DNA from 3 places in the Paraburkholderia sp. J11-2 genome. Region 3 is predicted to be linked to each of the others. Evidence: riboswitches for the same ligand, from Rfam matches in the RefSeq annotation. Region 3 holds a riboswitch; each other region holds the start of a gene.
The links. A riboswitch is a leader RNA that binds a small molecule or an ion and turns the genes downstream of it on or off. The one in region 3 is predicted to bind fluoride.
Positions count from the first base shown of each region.

Region 1: linked by a shared signal. The riboswitch ahead of U5A57_RS19625 (voltage-gated chloride channel family protein) and the one ahead of U5A57_RS15060 (amino acid-binding protein) in region 3 are both predicted to bind fluoride.
Region 2: linked by a shared signal. The riboswitch ahead of U5A57_RS19145 (MutS-related protein) and the one ahead of U5A57_RS15060 (amino acid-binding protein) in region 3 are both predicted to bind fluoride.

Region 1 covers NZ_CAJMYY010000013.1:143,797-149,389, forward strand. Annotated here, with positions in the region: gene U5A57_RS19620 (penicillin acylase family protein) at 63-2,573, shown strand; fluoride riboswitch at 2,640-2,711, shown strand; gene U5A57_RS19625 (voltage-gated chloride channel family protein) at 2,805-4,094, shown strand; gene U5A57_RS19630 (methyl-accepting chemotaxis protein) at 4,316-5,593, shown strand, end outside.
Region 2 covers NZ_CAJMYY010000013.1:33,802-39,394, reverse strand. Annotated here, with positions in the region: gene U5A57_RS19155 (DUF190 domain-containing protein) at 1-218, opposite strand, end outside; gene U5A57_RS19150 (MutS-related protein) at 302-1,855, opposite strand; gene U5A57_RS19145 (MutS-related protein) at 1,852-3,387, opposite strand; fluoride riboswitch at 3,546-3,608, opposite strand; gene U5A57_RS19140 (ATP-dependent protease) at 3,810-4,193, shown strand; gene U5A57_RS19135 (porin) at 4,262-5,341, opposite strand; gene U5A57_RS19130 (MFS transporter) at 5,473-5,593, opposite strand, start outside.
Region 3 covers NZ_CAJMYY010000009.1:184,946-190,538, reverse strand. Annotated here, with positions in the region: gene U5A57_RS15085 (voltage-gated chloride channel family protein) at 1-303, shown strand, start outside; gene U5A57_RS15080 (DUF190 domain-containing protein) at 329-685, shown strand; gene U5A57_RS15075 (hypothetical protein) at 714-1,064, shown strand; gene U5A57_RS15070 (MFS transporter) at 1,098-2,309, shown strand; gene U5A57_RS15065 (hypothetical protein) at 2,289-3,392, opposite strand; fluoride riboswitch at 3,689-3,761, opposite strand; fluoride riboswitch at 3,872-3,933, shown strand; gene U5A57_RS15060 (amino acid-binding protein) at 4,122-4,544, shown strand; gene U5A57_RS15055 (dynamin family protein) at 4,587-5,593, shown strand, end outside.

The DNA.
Region 1 (5,593 bases), on a different contig from region 3:
CGGCTGGCCGATCCGGTCGCAGCGCCCGGAGGCGCTAATCAAAACGACCCGCATGCGCCGCCATGACCCGTTCGAGCCTTTCTCCGCAAAAGCGCCGCGGCGCGTGGCCGCTGATTGTGTTGTGTACTGTCGTCGTCGTTCTGGTTGCCGGGGTCCTGGCGGGCTGGCTGACATTGCGCGGCAGCTTGCCGCAACTGGACGGCACGCGTGCCGCGCCGCTCTCCGCGCCCGTGACGATCGAGCGCGACGCGCTGGGCGTGCCGACGATACAGGGCAACACGCGCGGCGACCTCGCGTATGCGAGCGGCTTCCTTCACGCACAGGATCGTTTCTTCCAGATGGATTTGCTGCGCCGGGTCGCCGCTGGCGAGATGGCGGCGCTCATCGGACCGGCGGCGTTGCCTCTGGACCGCCGCGACCGGCTCTTGCGCTTTCGCGAACACGCCCAGGCAGCGCTCGCCGCGCTCTCCGCTGACCAGCGGGAACTGATCGAACGCTATACGGCGGGCGTCAACGACGGCCTGCGCTCGCTTCGCGCGCGGCCGTTCGAGTACTGGCTGTTGCGCACGCAACCGGCGCCGTGGCGTCCCGAGGACACGGTGCTCACCGTCTACGCGATGTACTTCGATCTTCAGTACGACCAGGTGAGGCGCGTGCTCTCGCGTGCGGCGCTGCGCGAGCGCGTGCCCGCCGACCTGCTTGCGTTCCTGCTGCCTGAAACGAGCCATTGGGACGCCCCGCTCGACGGGCAGCGCGCATTGCCGCAACCGCCGGCGGCGTTGCCCGCCGCGCCGCCATCGTGGCTTCCGGCAACGCGGTCCGCCGCCGATCTCGATCCCGACGCCACTTCGCTTCTCAGCAGCGTGCCTGGTTTCGTCGGCGGCGAGAACGCGGTCGATTCGATGGTCGGCAGCAACGGTTTCGCGGTCGACGCCGCGCATAGCGCGCACGGCGGCGCGCTGCTCGCGAGCGACATGCACCTGGGACTCGCGCTGCCGAACGTCTGGTACCGCCTCTCGCTCGTGTATCCCGCCCCCGATGGCGGCGAGCGGCGTATCACGGGCGTCAGCCTGCCGGGTACGCCGTCCGTCGTGGCCGGCAGCAACGGCCATATCGCGTGGGGCTTTACGAACAGCTATGCGCGCTTCGTCGATCTGGTCGAACTTCAGCGTGATCCTGCCGATCCCTTGCGCTACCGGGTGCCGGGCGGCGGATGGGACAAGGCGCGGCTGATCCACGAGCGCCTCGATGTGAACGGCGGCGCGAGCGTCGATCTGCCGGTCGTGCAAACGCGCTGGGGGCCGCAACTCGTTGTCGGCGAGCACGCCTATGCATTGCATTGGGTCGCGCAGGATCCACAGGCGACCAACATGAACTTCATGCAGCTCGAAGGCGCCACGAACGTCGCCGACGCATTGCGCGCCGCGCAGACCTTTGGCTTGCCGACGCAGAATTTCATGGTGGCCGACGCGCAAGGCCATATCGGCTGGACGCTTGCCGGGCCGCTGCCGCGCTTCGCGGATGCCGACGGCGGCGCGGCGGCGCTCGCGAGCTTGCCGTACCGCTCCGAAACGTATGCCGGCTGGCAAGGGTACCGTTCGCCCGATGCGTATCCGGTGCGCGTCGATCCGCCGGCCGGGCGCATCTGGACCGCGAACAACCGTACCGTGCCGCTGGAGGACGTGGCGCGCATCGGCGACGCCGGCACGGATCTCGGCGCGCGCGCCACGCAGATTCGCAATGACCTGTTCGCGCTGCCGCATGCGAGCGAGCGCGACCTGCTCGCGGTGCAGACCGACGACCGCGCGTTCTGGATCGAGTTCTGGCGACGTGTCGCGCTGGACGCGCTCGATGCGCGCGCACTCGACGGTCATCCCAAACGCGCCGAATTCCAGCGGCTGGTCCAGGCGTGGGACGGCCGCGCCGATGTGGATGCCGTCGGCTACCGGCTCGTGCGCGCGTTTTACGACTCGCTCTACCAGGCATGGTTCGGTGTACTGGACAAACAGTTGGCCGCGATTGCGCCGGGCCTCAGCTATCGCGCGGCGAACTCGCGTTACGAAGCGACGATGGAGACACTCGCCGACGATCGCGCCTGGATACCGGGAGCCTTCGCGGACTGGCGCGCGTTCATGCTGGACCGTATCGACCATACGATCGCTAGCTTGCCGCATGGTGCGAATGGCACGAATGGCACGAAGCTCGAAGACGCACGCTGGGGCGAGCGCAACCGCGCGGCAATTGCGCATCCGTTCGCGCGCATGGTGCCGGAGTGGCTGCCGTGGGTTCGCGGCTGGCTCAGCGCGCCGCATGACCCGTTGCCGGGCGACTCCAACATGCCGCGCGTGCAGTCGCCGGCGTTTGGCGCGTCCGAGCGTTTCGCGGTGTCGCCGGGGCGCGAGCAGGACGGGATCTTTGAGATGCCGGGCGGGCAGTCGGGTAATCCCATGTCGCCGTACTTTCTCGCGGGACATGAAACATGGGTGCGTGGCGACGCAGCGCCGTTCCTGCCGGGTACCGCCGTTCATACGCTCAAGCTCGTCCCGGCCGGCGCGCAGCAGGCTCAAAACTGAGGGCCGCAGGTTCGCCAGCGCGGCGACGATCCTGTTGCAGCGTCTTATGTTGTCGCATAAAATCACGGGGCTTTCGGAGATGGCATTCCTCCCGTAACCGCCCTGCGTTCCCGCAGCGCTGATGATGCCTACGAGTTCCTGGGTGCAGGAGGTCGTAGGCCGTCCACGCGACGCCCCCCCTGTCGCCCAGGTGATTTGCAACCGTGCAAGCAAACGCAAACCTGGACCGCAATGAAATCCCTGAAGTCTATCGAGCAGTTCGCGATGGTTCCGTACCTCGCGCGCTGGCTGCTGCTCTCGTCCGTGCTTGGCGCCCTGGCGGGCAGCGCCTCCGCCTTGTTCCTCTATGCGCTCGATCGCGCAACCGACATCCGCGTCGCCCATGCCTGGCTGCTCTGGCTGCTGCCCGTTGCCGGCTTCGCGACCGGCTGGGTCTATCACCGTGTCGGCAAGCCGGTGGAAGGCGGGAACAACCTGCTGATCGACGAAATCCACGACCCGCAAAGAATCGTGCCCAAGCGGATGGCCCCGCTCGTGCTCGTCGCCACCGTGGTCACGCATCTGTTCGGCGGCTCGGCCGGACGCGAAGGCACGGCGGTGCAGATGGGCGGCGCGCTCGCCGACCGGGTCACGCACGTTTTCGGCCTCGACCGCGAGGAGCGCCGCATTCTGCTGATGGGCGGCATTGCAGCGGGCTTTTCGTCGGTGTTCGGCACGCCGCTGGCCGGCGCGATCTTCGGGCTGGAAGTGCTCGCAATCGGGCGCCTGCGTTACGACGCGCTGCTGACCTGCGTGGCGTCGTCGCTGGTCGCGGACCAGGTGTGCCGCGCGTGGGGCATCCATCACACGGTCTATAGCATTGCGTTCGTCCCGCATGTCACGCCGCTCGGACTTGGCTCGGCCATTCTCGCGGGCATCGCATTCGGCGTAGTGGGCATGCTGTTCGCCGACTCGACCCACGCGCTCTCGGCGTTCATCAAGCGCAAGATTGCCTACGCGCCGGCGCGTCCGTTCGTGGGCGGTATCGTCGTGGCGCTTGCCGCTACCGCGCTGAACGTGCCGCAGTATCTCGGCCTGGGCATTCCGACCATTGTCGAAGCGTTCAATCATCCGTTGCCCGTCTACGACTTCGCGGGCAAGTTCGGCTTCACCGTCGTGACGCTGGCATCGGGCTTCAAAGGCGGCGAAGTCACGCCGCTGTTCTATATCGGCGCGACGCTCGGCAATGCGTTGGGGCATGTGCTGGCCTTGCCGATGCCGGTGCTCGCGGGCCTTGGTTTCGTTGCCGTATTCGCTGGCGCCGCCAACACGCCGATCGCTTCGACGGTCATGGCAATCGAGCTGTTTGGCGCCGACATTGGCGTGTATGCGGCGCTGGCCTGCGTGGTGGCTTATCTGTTTTCCGGCCACACGGGCATCTACCGCGCGCAGCGCGTGGGGCAGGCGAAGCATCCGCTTTTGCCCGCTGGCATGCGTCTTTCGGACATTCCCGCGTTGCGCCGTGTACGGAGCAGCGATTGAGTCTCCGGCATCGCGTCATCGTTGTCTTGTCCACCTGAAAGCGAAGCGCATCGGGCTCGTTAGCAGAAGTGAGCGGACGACGCCAGAAGCGCTGGCTGATTCTCCCTATATCGGTTCGCCTCCTACCCTTGGTGTGGGGGATGAGTCAAGCTTGCCGCGCTCGCGTCGAGGCAGGGTCTCGCCGTGAGCCACATAACAGGGAATCGAATAAGGGGACAGCCATGAAGTGGCTCGATCGCATGACGGTGTTCAAAAAGCTGCTGACAGCATTCGCCGTTGTGATCGTATTTGCGGTGGCCGTGGGTATTGCCGGCGTCTCGTCGCTGGCGTCGATGCATGATATTGCCGATGAAATCTGCAACCGGCACATGAGCGGCCAGTTCTGGCTGGAGGAAGCGGCGCGCAGCAAGTTGAGCACTGACCTCGACGCGGCGAATCTGGGCTACGCCGATGAAGCGGGGCGCAACCATCTGAAGGAAGACATCGTCGCGCAGCTCAAGCGCATGCATGAGTCGCTCGATCGCTACGCCGGTGCAGGCGTGTCGGCTGGCGACCGCGCGCTCTATGACGACGTGCTCAAGAAGACCTCCGCATGGGAAGCGATCGTGCATCAGCAAATCGGCTTCGCGCCCGTGCCCGCAGGCGTGGACAACGCCGAACTCGTGCGCCGCGCGATTGCGGCGAGCGTTGCGTTGGGCGACAGCGTGGCCGCGCTGATCGATTCGCTGCAACGCGAGGCGAAAAACGCGCAGACCGCAGCCACAGCGCAATTCCAGCATATGCGCGCGCTCGTCATTGCGATTCTGCTCGGGGCGGTCGCGACCGGCGCGCTGCTAGCCTGGTTGATTTCGCGGCGGCTTTCACGCCAACTGGGCGGCGAGCCGGCTTACGCCATGGAAATTGCAGGCCGTATTGCAGCCGGAGACCTTTCGGTATCCGTAACAATGCGACCCGGCGATTCGAGTAGTCTGTTGCACGCGCTGGGCGAGATGCGTGTGCAACTGACTGGCATCGTCGCCAACATTCAAGACTCGAGCGGTTCTATCCTTCTTGCTGCCCGCGAAATCTCGCAAGGCAACACAGATCTCTCGCAACGCACCGAAGAGCAGGCGGCGTCGCTCGGCGAAACCGCGACGAGCATGGAGCAGCTAACCTCGACCGTGCGCCAGAATGCCGAGAACGCGAGACAGGTGGGCGGGCTTGCGCGCGGCGCTTCGGAGGTTGCGGCGCGCGGCAGCGAGTTGGTCAGCGAAGTGGCGAGGACGATGGGTGAGGTGGCGCAGGACGCGAGGCGCATGACCGATATCATCGCGACGATCGAGAAAATCGCCTTCCAGACCAACATTCTTGCGCTCAACGCCGCCGTCGAATCGGCGCGCGCCGGCGAGCAGGGGCGCGGCTTCGCGGTCGTGGCGGGCGAGGTGCGCGCGCTCGCGCAGCGCAGCGCGGCTTCGGCGCGCGAGATCAAGGAGCTGATCGAAGCCTCGACGGCGGGCGTT
Region 2 (5,593 bases), on a different contig from region 3:
CCGGCGATAAGGGTGACGGCGACCGACTGTTCCGCAAGCTCGAAAAAGCGAGCCGCATGATATTTTCCCTTGTGGTCTACACCTTCGGCTACCTCGACCACCGTGGCGCCATGAATGTCCGCATGCCTGGCTTCCTCAAGTATCCAGTCAACGACAGAAAGGTGCCGGACGCGATGACTCTGATTAGCCGCATAGATGGTCAGTTGACTACCTTGCATAAACACCTCCTGATCAAGTTAATGAACTGTGCCGGGCCAAAAGCCAGAGAAGCGACGACGCCCCGCTGGCTGCTGCCCTGGGGTCAAGCCTTAACGCGTGGCGAACGCTCCTGCCTATGCCCAGCATCGTCTGACTCCATGGCGTCTTCCTCGAATAAGGCGCGGTACAAGTCCTGCCCGAAACTCGTTTGCAGCGGCTCTCCCTGAATCAGGCGGAACGTGCGCTCGCCGTCTTCCCGGCGTTCGGCCCGCAGAAAGACTGCGGGAAACGCGCATTCAGTAGCGAGACCCTTTGCCAACGTGAACAGATGCGTGACAAGGCATATCTTTACGCGCGCCTCGAGCAGAGCCTCGATAATCGCTCTACCGACTTCCGAGCCCTCACGTTCGTTGGTCGATGCAAACGACTCGTTTGACAGGAAGAGCGCGTGAGGCCGGATATGGTCAACGACCTCGCTCATGCGTCTTAACTCTTCGTCGAATTTTCCGCTTTGCATCGTGACATCTTCCTCCCGCTTGTAGTGCGTGAAGATCCCGGTCGCGACGTTTGCTTCAAATGCCGAGGCGCCGACGATGCCGCCCGCCTGGAGCAGTACTTGTGCGATTCCAATACTACGCAAAAAAGTCGATTTCCCGCCCTGGTTCGCGCCGGTCACGACCATAGCATCCTTGCCGTTCGCGTCGACATCGTTGCCCACCGGTGCGTGCTCCACACGCAGTGCGAGACTGATGTCGTACAGCCCTGAGAAGCTGTGCCTGCGCTGCTCAACCGGAAAAGGCACAGGAAAACAGACTGGCAAACCTCGCTTTGCCAGTCTGTTGCGCAAATTCATGAAACCCAGATAGAGGCCAAGCTCCGCGCGCAACATCGCGAAGAAGCGCTTGATGTGATCAGCCGACTGGGCAAGCGCGTTTGCAACGTGGTTGATGCCGCGCGCTTCAAGTTCGGCGACCGCACGGGCGCCGTTCTCATCTCGCTCGGCAATGCGGAACGTGTATGAGCGTGGCCGCCTTGCGAATAGACGGCGAATCAGATTCGGGTCCGGCTCGTGGGGTCTGCGTAAAACGTAGCGGGTGCCCTTGTTGCCACGACCTGGTTGCGCACTCATCAGCACACCGCGGTTGAACCTGAGTTCCCTCAGGCAATGCTTAACAGCTGCGAAATAGTCATCCGGCAACGCTTCGCGCACCATCGCGAAGAACCGTCTGAACCCGGCCGATTCGAATGACGACGTTTCGTCGTCCGCGAGCTGGCGCAACTTCACCAACGAGGCGAAATACGCCTGCACGAGGTCTCGGGCCGAGTGCAGGACGCTGCTCGCCGAAGCCGTCAATCCCCAGTAGAAGCTCTTGCGCTCCGTCTCCTGCGCCTCCACGGCAATCGCATAGAGCCGCCGTACAACGGCCTCGTGGCTCAGACAATCCCTGAGCACGGCCTGTCGATAAAGAATGTCGCCAAGCTCATCCAGACTGACGGTCACGACCTTCTTCGCCACACCCTCGAGAAATTCGTCGCCCGCCCCCATCGCCGCAAAGACGGTGGCGAGTTCGAGATCCCGCGTGAGCGTGGTTTCGTTCCATTGTTCACCGCGATGCCAGTCGAAATCGCGCTGCGCATAGAGCAACCATGCTTTCATGATGCAAGGCGCTCCTTCAGGCGTTCATAGGTGAGCCCGTACTGCTCGGCCACAGAGACGGCGTATGCGCGTCCATCGGCGGGCTTTCGGCGAATACGGAACGTTCGCTGCGCCGGATTGGACGGGCAGATTTCACTGACCATGCTCACTGTCTGCGCGCCGAGCCGGGCCAACTCTTCGACAAAGGTCACGCATACGCAAAGCGCGTCGCGTTCCATAATCCGGTTGACGATCCGGCGGCAGAGAAATAGCGCATCGGCAAGCGTCGTGGAACTGAAAATCTCGTTCATCACGATGACGCTGCGGGGCGTGGCTCGCGCCAGGATGGCGTGCATGCGCATGAGGTCATCCTGCAACTTGCCGCGCATGTCCTTCGTATTCTCTTCACGCTCAAAATGTGCAAAGAGCTGATCGCAGAGATACAGGCGCGCCTCACTGCCGGGCACCGGGCAACCCAGCCTCGTGAGGTAGTGAAGTTGCCCGAACGCTCTGGCGAAAGTCGTCTTGCCGCCGTTGTTGGGACCCGAGACAACAATAATGCGCTCAGCACGCTCCAGCCAGAAGTCGTTGCGCACAACTGGAAGCTTGTCTGCACACAGCTTGTGCGCGAGCGCGAGGTCGAACGTATCGTGACAACGTTCGGCCTTGCTCGACGACGAAACCACCGGGAAGCAGAATGGAAGACCTTGCTCCCGGCAATTCTGAATATAGGCGTCGTACGCGATGTAGAACTGCACCTCGCGGTCGAATGAGGCGATGGTGGCGTCAAGGAAGTCAGTGTGATTGAGCTGGAAGCTGGCGAGCATCGCAAATGGTTGAGGCTGGAGCCTGGCGACGTAGTCCAGTATCTGTGCCTCGACGTGATTCATTTCCGGCCATTCCTTGACCTCGACACTGTGGTCCTTGACCTCACCCTGCTTGAATCGCTCGAAAATAGCCACGACGTATGCGCTGTAATCGCTCTCGCGGTCGTCATTCAGCACGGCCACCGCGTTGCCGTGAATGTGCACCGCGTATCTAACGGCTTCCAGCGCCGTCTGCAGGTCCACCACATCTCGCCTGAGTCCGATGAAGTCCTCGCCACGAAGATACCCTGCAAGCCACGCGCTGAACTCGCGCAAGCCTGCCGACTTCGGGTGAGTCTCATGTAGCGTGGCTTCTAACGTCCCAAGCGCATCGCAATACCGGAACGCAGCTTCGAGAAACCACCATTGTTTTTGTCGCGGATAGTAAAGCTTCTCTGCCTGTGCCAGCGCTGAGCGCATCTTGCGCATCGACTGCGCAAAGGCGTGAATACAGCGGGAAATCTCGTGGCTCCCGAGGTCGCGCATCACGTCGTGCCGGTACCGTATTGCACTCTCACGATCGAGCGCTGTACGAAAGAACGGCTTCAGGTCGTACTCGTCATAGCCTTGCGTGAGCTTCAGCTCAATCTGGTCGAGATTCAGGTCGCCAAAGCACTCCGGCTCGTGCACTTCGCCAGCAAGCGGCCCGTCTTCGGGTGTCTCAAACAGGATGCTGTGAAATCCCATTTCCAGTCCCTCGTCGCCACGCCTTTGGCAGAGCGCGACGAAACCCAAGCCCAACGAAGGTTGGGCTGTGACGATGTGAACCGGGAGATGCCGTCTTGACGGCACAGACACAGGTGGGGCCAGCGAAGAAACCGCATGCACCGACAGTGCCTGTTCCCAGGCCGGTAGGCATCATTAGCCCGTCGGGGCGGTTCCAGGAGAATGCCATCTCCTGCAACAACGTTACGCCTCTATCGCCAGCGCTGCAAGCCCCCAGGCGGGCGTACCCGGGCAGAACGCGGTGTGTGGCAGCTGCCGCATCGACAGCGTTCGAACGCGCCGCAGGCCGCCTGCGCGGGCATCGCAGTTGCGAAAGTGAGGGAGTCTCGGGCGTCCAGTCGCGGCCCGCGCGATAATGTGCCACGGCCCACATGAGATATGCGATGACAACCCCATTCGACGAGGCAACAACGGCGGCGATCGCCGCGTTTGCCCAACTGGACTTCTACACGGCTGTGCAGGCGATGCGCGCCGAGGCCGACTACGACCGCGAACGCGACCAGTGGATCTCGCACTACATCGACGAGCACGGCGGCGGCGTGGACGATGCGGCATACGACGCCTTGCACGCGCAGGCCCAGGCAACGCCGGAATACGCGCAGTTCGTCGATGCCGTTCGCAGGGAGATCCTGGAATACTTCGGCGTGACCGACGATCAACTGGACTGGATGGTCCTGCTGCGCGACGACGACAGCGATGCGCTTTGGGCGGAGGTCAACCGGCAGCGCAACGTGCTGGGCACCGGTGAAGTGCGCGGAGACCTCTGATCACCGCTGGGCGTCGGGGTGTGACCAGAGCGTCGCCCCCGAAAATCAGGCCGTACCCGCGAGAACGGCTAGAACAAATGCCTGATGCCCACACGCGACAGGAATTGGCTGTCTGTCGACGAAGTGCCGGCCAGCGCGATCGATGCCTTGGTGCTGTCCCCGAATGCTCGCTGCGCATGCACGTCGAGGTAGACATCTGTGCGCTTCGAGAGCAAATAGTCCACGCCGCATGAGAGCGTGAGCCAATGCGACGCATCGAGCTTGTCGTACGTGAGCTTGGTAGCGAGCACGAGATCGGGCCGGGGCCGATACTCACCGCCGACGTGAATCACCTGATCCTGTGCGCTGGCGTTTCCAAGTTCCAGATGGGTATTGGTATAAACCGCTGACACCCGCCATTGACCCGGTGTATAGGTCGCGCCAAATCCGAAGATGCGCTGCTTGTCGACGAGCAACGCGGTAGCGGGCGTGATCGGGCGCCCGAAGATTTCCGCCGCGCCAGTCATGCCGACATAGACGGGGGCGCCATTGATATCGGTGTAGAAGGCGCCTGCGGCAAAGGCGCTGCCGGCGTATTGCACCGTTGCACTCACCGCGCGACCGGCGTTTGTCGTCGTGCTGCCGGAACTTGCGCCGAAGCTGTACTGCGCGCCGGCCGAAAAGCCCGCAACCGTGCGCGACATGAATTGCACCGTGTTGTTCAACCGCTCGCCGGAAACGCGATCCAGGTCGCCGTTTTCAACACTGTAGATGCCACACGACAAGCACGGCAAATAGCGGATCATGGAGTACGCGAAGTCGTATTGACGCCCGAGCGTCACATCTCCAATCGACGCATCGCCCAGGCCGACATAAGCCTGCTTGCCGAACAGCAGTCCGCCTTGCCCCAACGTACCCGTGTTCACCGAATAGCCGTTTTCCAGCTTGAATAGCGCATGCTTGCCGCCGCCCAGGTCTTCGACACCCGTGAAACCTAGCGAGTTGCTCTTGTTGATGCCGTCTGCCATGGCGAAAGACGAACTGCCGTGGACGTTGCTCACGTAGGTCAGCCCTGTATCGAGGCTGCCGAAAATCGTCACGCTCGACTGCGCGTTCGCAGCACCGTGCATACCGGCCAGCACGAGGCCGGCGATCATGGTCTTTTTCATGTCTCGTTCTATTGTCTTTATGGTGAAAATGCAGGCGCGCGAGCGCCCCTGCCAGGCTTACGCCCGGCATGATGCGAAGGTGCGGTGAGTAGCTGGCCGGGCGCGGGCACTGCCGCGCACGGTGCCGAACGCTATCTGGACACGTCCACGTTGCGTGTTTCGGGAAGCATCGCCATGGCGGCAAGGCTCAGCACACTGGTCGCCACCATGTACCACGCGGGCGCCATCGGGCTTCCGGTCCAGGCAATCAAG
Region 3 (5,593 bases):
GCCCTGCCGATCCCCGTACTTGCTGGTCTTGGTTTCGTCGCCGTGTTTGCCGGTGCAGCGAACACGCCGATCGCATCGACCATCATGGCCATTGAACTGTTCGGTTCGGACATTGCCGTGTATGCAGCACTCGCGTGCGTTGTGGCCTATCTCTTTTCCGGCCATACGGGCATCTATCGCGCCCAGCGCGTCGGCCATGCCAAGCACCCCCTTCTGCCTGCGGGAATGCGTCTTTCTGACATTCCGGCGCTTCGGCGTGCGCGTCGTGCGGCGGCCGCCGCTGCATCGTCAACCCAGTCGTGACCCGAACACCATTCCCCTGAACACCATGTCCAAACTGATTTCGCTTCGCCTGTATTTTCACCATTCTGAACGTGCTCACGCGCACGAACCGAAACGCTTCTGGCAGCGCTTCACGCGACCGAGTCTCGCATGCCACCTGCTGGAGCACGCCCGGCGTGCAGGTATCGAGCAGGCGGTCCTTCACCGGGTCCATGCCGGTTATCTGAACGGAGACCGTGTCCACCATGAACACGTTGAGGCCGCGCATCACCGCTTCCCGCACTGCATCGAGCTGATCGACCTTGAAAGCAAGGTGAGGGCGTTCTGGGGCGCACACGGCAAAGGCCTCCATAACGTGCGCGCCGTCTTCCTCCCCTGCGAAGGAGCGGTAGTCGAGAGTTAAGTCCGTTTTGAGCACATGGGGAGACGCCATGACGTGGGATGCAAAAAAGGAGCGGTTGAAGGGGCAGATGATGCTCGTGGCCTATGCATTGCTTGCGAATGAAGTGCTGGCGTGGGCTTTCTCATTTCTCGCGATCGCGATCTATCCAGGAATGCAGCGATGGTGGTTCATGGCCCTGGGAGCTGTGACCATGCCTGTGGCAATGACATGGATCGGCCGGGATGCGAAAAGGGCCTATGAAACCGCGGCGCACGAGCGGTTTCTGGGCTTCGACGGCCTCCCTCCACGCGTAGCGTCGATTGCCGATAACTGCCCGAGTCGATGGCTCGTCCTCCTGCATATCCAGATGCATCCCGAGTTGCGTTTCCACGAACGCTAGGCAGCGCGATTTCCGTCGCGAGCGGAGACTGTCATGAATGGCACCGATGGAGGCTTCGCTGCACGACGCGCCATGAGGTTCGTACTCCTCGTGGGCGTCCTCAGCCTTTTCGCGGATTGCACCTATGAGGGGGCGCGCAGTGTCCTCGGCCCATGGCTCGCCACAATGGGTGCGTCCGCTGCTGCCATCGGAATTGTGGTCGGGTTTGGCGAACTGCTGGGTTACGGGCTGCGCGTCGTGTCGGGGAGACTGGCTGATGCGTCGCGCCAGTTCTGGCCGATAGCTATCACGGGCTACGTCGTGCAGATGAGTGCGGTTCCGCTCCTGGCTTTCGTTCAGAGCTGGCAGCTCGCAGCGGTCCTGATCGTGTTGGAGCGCACGGGCAAGGCCATACGCAATCCGCCGCGAGACGTGATGCTCGCCAGCGCGGCAAAACGAATCGGTGGCTATGGTTGGGCCTTCGGGATACATGAAGCATTCGACCAGTTTGGCGCCATGGTGGGACCGCTCATTGTCGCTGCCATCGTCGCCGTGCGCGGAGACTATCGCTTTGCGTTTGCCGTCCTGGCTATCCCCGCCTCTTTCAATCTGTGCTTCGTCGCGCTCGCACGTATCGCCTTTCCGCGCCCCGAGGACCTGGAGCAACGCGACAAGGAGGACGCAGTCGTCGATCGTTATCCTCTGGACTACTGGGTGTATCTTGCGGGGGCGGGCCTCGTCGCCGCCGGCTTTGCGGACTACCCGCTGATCGCGTATCACTGGTCAATCCATCGGGTGATTCCGGTGGACTGGGTGCCGCTGCTATACGCGGTCGCCATGGCGGTGAGTGGGGGAGCGTCGCTTCTTCTCGGACGACTTTTTGACCGGTACGGGTTTCGCGTCCTGATCGCGTTGACCATCGTCGCTGCGGCTTTCGCGCCACTGGTGTTCCTTGCAGGCCGCATGGAATACGTCGTTCTCGGCGCCGCGCTTTGGGGCATGGGCATGGGAGTTCACGAGTCCATCATTCCCGCGGCCGTGGCGCCGATGGTAAGCCGGGCGCGCCGGGCGTCTGCGTTCGGTGTCTTCACGGCCACCTACGGGGTCTGCTGGTTTGCCGGTAGCGCATTGATTGGCTGGATCTATGACAGGTCGATCACGGGCGCAGTCGCCTTCTGCGTCATTTCGCAGCTGCTTGCCCTTCCCGTGTTCGCGTGGGTCAGCCGTCGGAATGCGGGACCGAACTCAGGCATCGCCGGAAAGTAGCGCCTTTGTCTGGACGCCAACACTTTTGCGGAGTTCGGGCGCGGGCGGTGCGTGGTGATCCCGGTGCAGGGCATTGCATAACGCGGTGTTAAGTCGGTGTTCGATCAACGGATCCGATGCGTAGATAAGCGCCTCTGCGAAGTGCTTCAAGCATACCCCGGAGGTGACCCGCGCAGCGTGATCGTCATCCTTCGCCCGGCTCACTTCCCTGATCAACCGGGCAATGGCTCGGCGCGCTGCAATTTCTTCGGTGTCACAGCCAGGGCACGATTCGCGCTGAACGGTTTCAGAGGCGTGCGCGGTACCATTCGCGCGGGCGGCGCTGCCTGCCGCATTAAACCACCGGAGCCTGCTGCGCGGACGCCGTTTCGGAGCGTTGCTGGCTCCCGGCACAGGCGCGACCGGGCGAGCGGCCAGCACGCCCTCGAGATAGCGCTGAAGCGCCGCGCGCTGCAGTTCCCGGTCTGGCTGCGCGAGGCAAAGGAACAGGTGATTTCGACAGGTCGGGAGCGTGATCCAGCCAGGTTGTTCAAGACGCACGTTCTCCGCCGCAGACGTCAGCCACTGGGTGCGCCCTGTGCGAATCGCCTCGCAGACCGGACACACACAAGGTGACTCCTCCCGGGGCATGCCATCGCGAGCCAGTTGGTAAAGCATATGTCGTACGGCTATGGCGCTCTCAGAGGAGCTGACGATCGACGGCGCGTCGAGTACTTCGAGTGCCGTGTGTGCCATGTTGCGTAACTGGCGAACGAGACGGCCCCGCAAGGGCGGTTCCGTGCGTTGGGCCAGAAGCTGGGTGTGGGTAAAGCACAGCGGCGGCAAGCCACCATACTTGCCGTTATGTTCCAGCCCGCGCAGCACGCTCGCCAACGCACGCCCTTCGCTACGATGAAAATACGTACATGCAGGACAGCGCCCCCGGGCATTGAACAGGATGTCCTGCAGCAACTCGTCCTGAAGGGCCGTGCGCTCAAGCAAAGAGACGAGATGGCGGGCAGCCGCGTGAATCGTGTCGTCAAGGGCGCGTGCAGCCTTGCGGGACGACGCAAGGACGGCCGCATGATCCGGGCAGAAACCCATGCTCGTCGCTACGGTCTGCGCAAGTAACGTACGTGCGCGTGCATCCCGCATCAGGCGTCCAAAGTATCGCTCATTCGCGCCCGCGAGCTGCGTACAGATGACGCATTCTGGCCCGCCAGTGGAAACCGCACGGGCCGTAAGTTCTGACGGGCGTTTGCCCGCAGCGATGAGAGGTGTGGACCAACGGCTGGTGTCGCCCGAGTGGGGGGCTTGTGAGGGCATGGCAGTCACGCTCAGGTTTTCGCTTACGTGACCTGGGGATGGCTCCGGTAGACAGCCAACGGTGCCCCCCCCAGGGGTCCGTAGGCATCATTAGCCGCACAAGGGAAAGCGCGGCGGTTCAGGGAGAATGCCATCTCCGCGAACTCAGTCTATCGCATATCGAAATCCTTCGGCAACGCGACGAACATGGGAAGTTTGACGCCTGCGAGGGCTCGCAAACACGTTGCGACGCGTGGGTACCGGCGATAAGATTGAGGCGTACTGGTGGAGATGGCATTCTCCCTGACCGCCCGCTCGGGCTGATGATGCCTGCTGGCCTGATTGAAGGCGGCACTGGCACGACCACCAGTTCCCTTCATCCTGTTTGTGCCCGTGGCACGTCGACGCATCGACGCTCGCCTGGGGCGAGGCAGATCGTGCTCGCCCTGGTCACACGCAGAGGCCCGTTGCTCCCGTTTCCAGTCGTTTTCTTGCGATGGTCGCGCAAAACCTTGCGAGGCGAGGCCAATGGAACTCGACATCCAGAGCATTGAAATCTGGGAAGCCAACATTGCCGATCAACCGGGCGGCCTGGCGCACGCGCTCGATGCGCTGGATGACGCCGGCATCGATATACAGTTCATCGTCGCGCGGCGCGGTCTGACGGGCTCGGGACGCGGTCAGGTGCTCATTACGCCGCTTCGGGGAGATCATCAGGTCGCGGCGGCAGCGCGCGCAGGTTTCCATATGCCCGAGCATATCCACGCGATCCGCGTTTCCGGGGACAACCGCGCGGGCCTCGCTACGGGCTTGCCTGGCATGATCGCCAGACTCGGCATTAACCTCCTCGGTTTCACTGCGTCGACGCTCGGTCGCGGGTTCGTTGCATACATAGCTGCGGACTCGCAGCCTGATGTTGACAGGATCGTGCAGGCGTTGCGCCAGCTTTGAGCGGTCAAGTGTGTCGTTGGGATTGGCGAGCGGAGGCGTCCGATGGATCTTCGTGAGTACGAAAATGCAAAGTTTGAGCTCGCGGGAATGCTGCGTACCTTGTCTGATGCGACGAGGGACATGGGCGAACCGGTCGCGGCGCAGATCCGGGATCTGTTCGTTCGTCTCGCCGAGGACCGGTTCAACCTCGCGGTGGTAGGGCGCTTCGGGCGCGGGAAGAGTTCGCTGATGAACGCCCTGATCGGCGTCGAGCGTCTGCCCACGGGGATTTTGCCGCTGACGGCGGTGATTACAGCCGTTGTCTACGGCAGCACCGAAAAGGTCGTCATCCACTACGAAGGACGCCGCCTTTCAACAGAAATTACGCTCGAAGAGCTTCCACAGTTCATTACGCAACGGGCCAACCCGGGCAACATGCGGGGCGTGAAGACCGCAGAGGTGCAACTGCCAGCCGAGCTGTTGCGTCGAGGCTTCCATTTCGTTGATACGCCGGGACTGGGCTCAGCCATCGCGGAGAACACGCGAACGACAGAATCATTCCTTCCCGAAGCCGATGCAATGCTCGTGGTGACGAGCTACGACAGCCCAATGTCTGAGGAGGAGTTTGCCGTATTGCGTCTGGCCGCGAGATACGACCGCCGCGTATTCATGGTGTTGAACAAGCAGGATACGGTGACGCAGGCACAACGGGAGGAAGGGCTCGCCTATGTGAACGAGCAGCTGCAGCGTGTGCTTGGACCTCGCGCGTCACCACCATTCCCGGTTTCCGCGCAGGATGGTCTTGCTGCAAAGTCTCGATGTGATCGGGACGCATTGCGCGAAAGCGGCGTAGCGGCCCTCGAAGACGCCCTCGTCGCCTTCCTTCTGGAAGGCAAGCGGCGTGCATTTCTGGCCAGCTTTTGCGAGCGTGTCCAGGACGTTGCGAGGCGCATGCCAATGGACGCAAGACTCGCCGCAGTTGCTCTCGATATACAGAACTTCCGAACCCGGCTCGAAGCCGATCGCGCGACAGTGAGCCGTTCGCGCACTGTCCCTTCGATTGACATCGA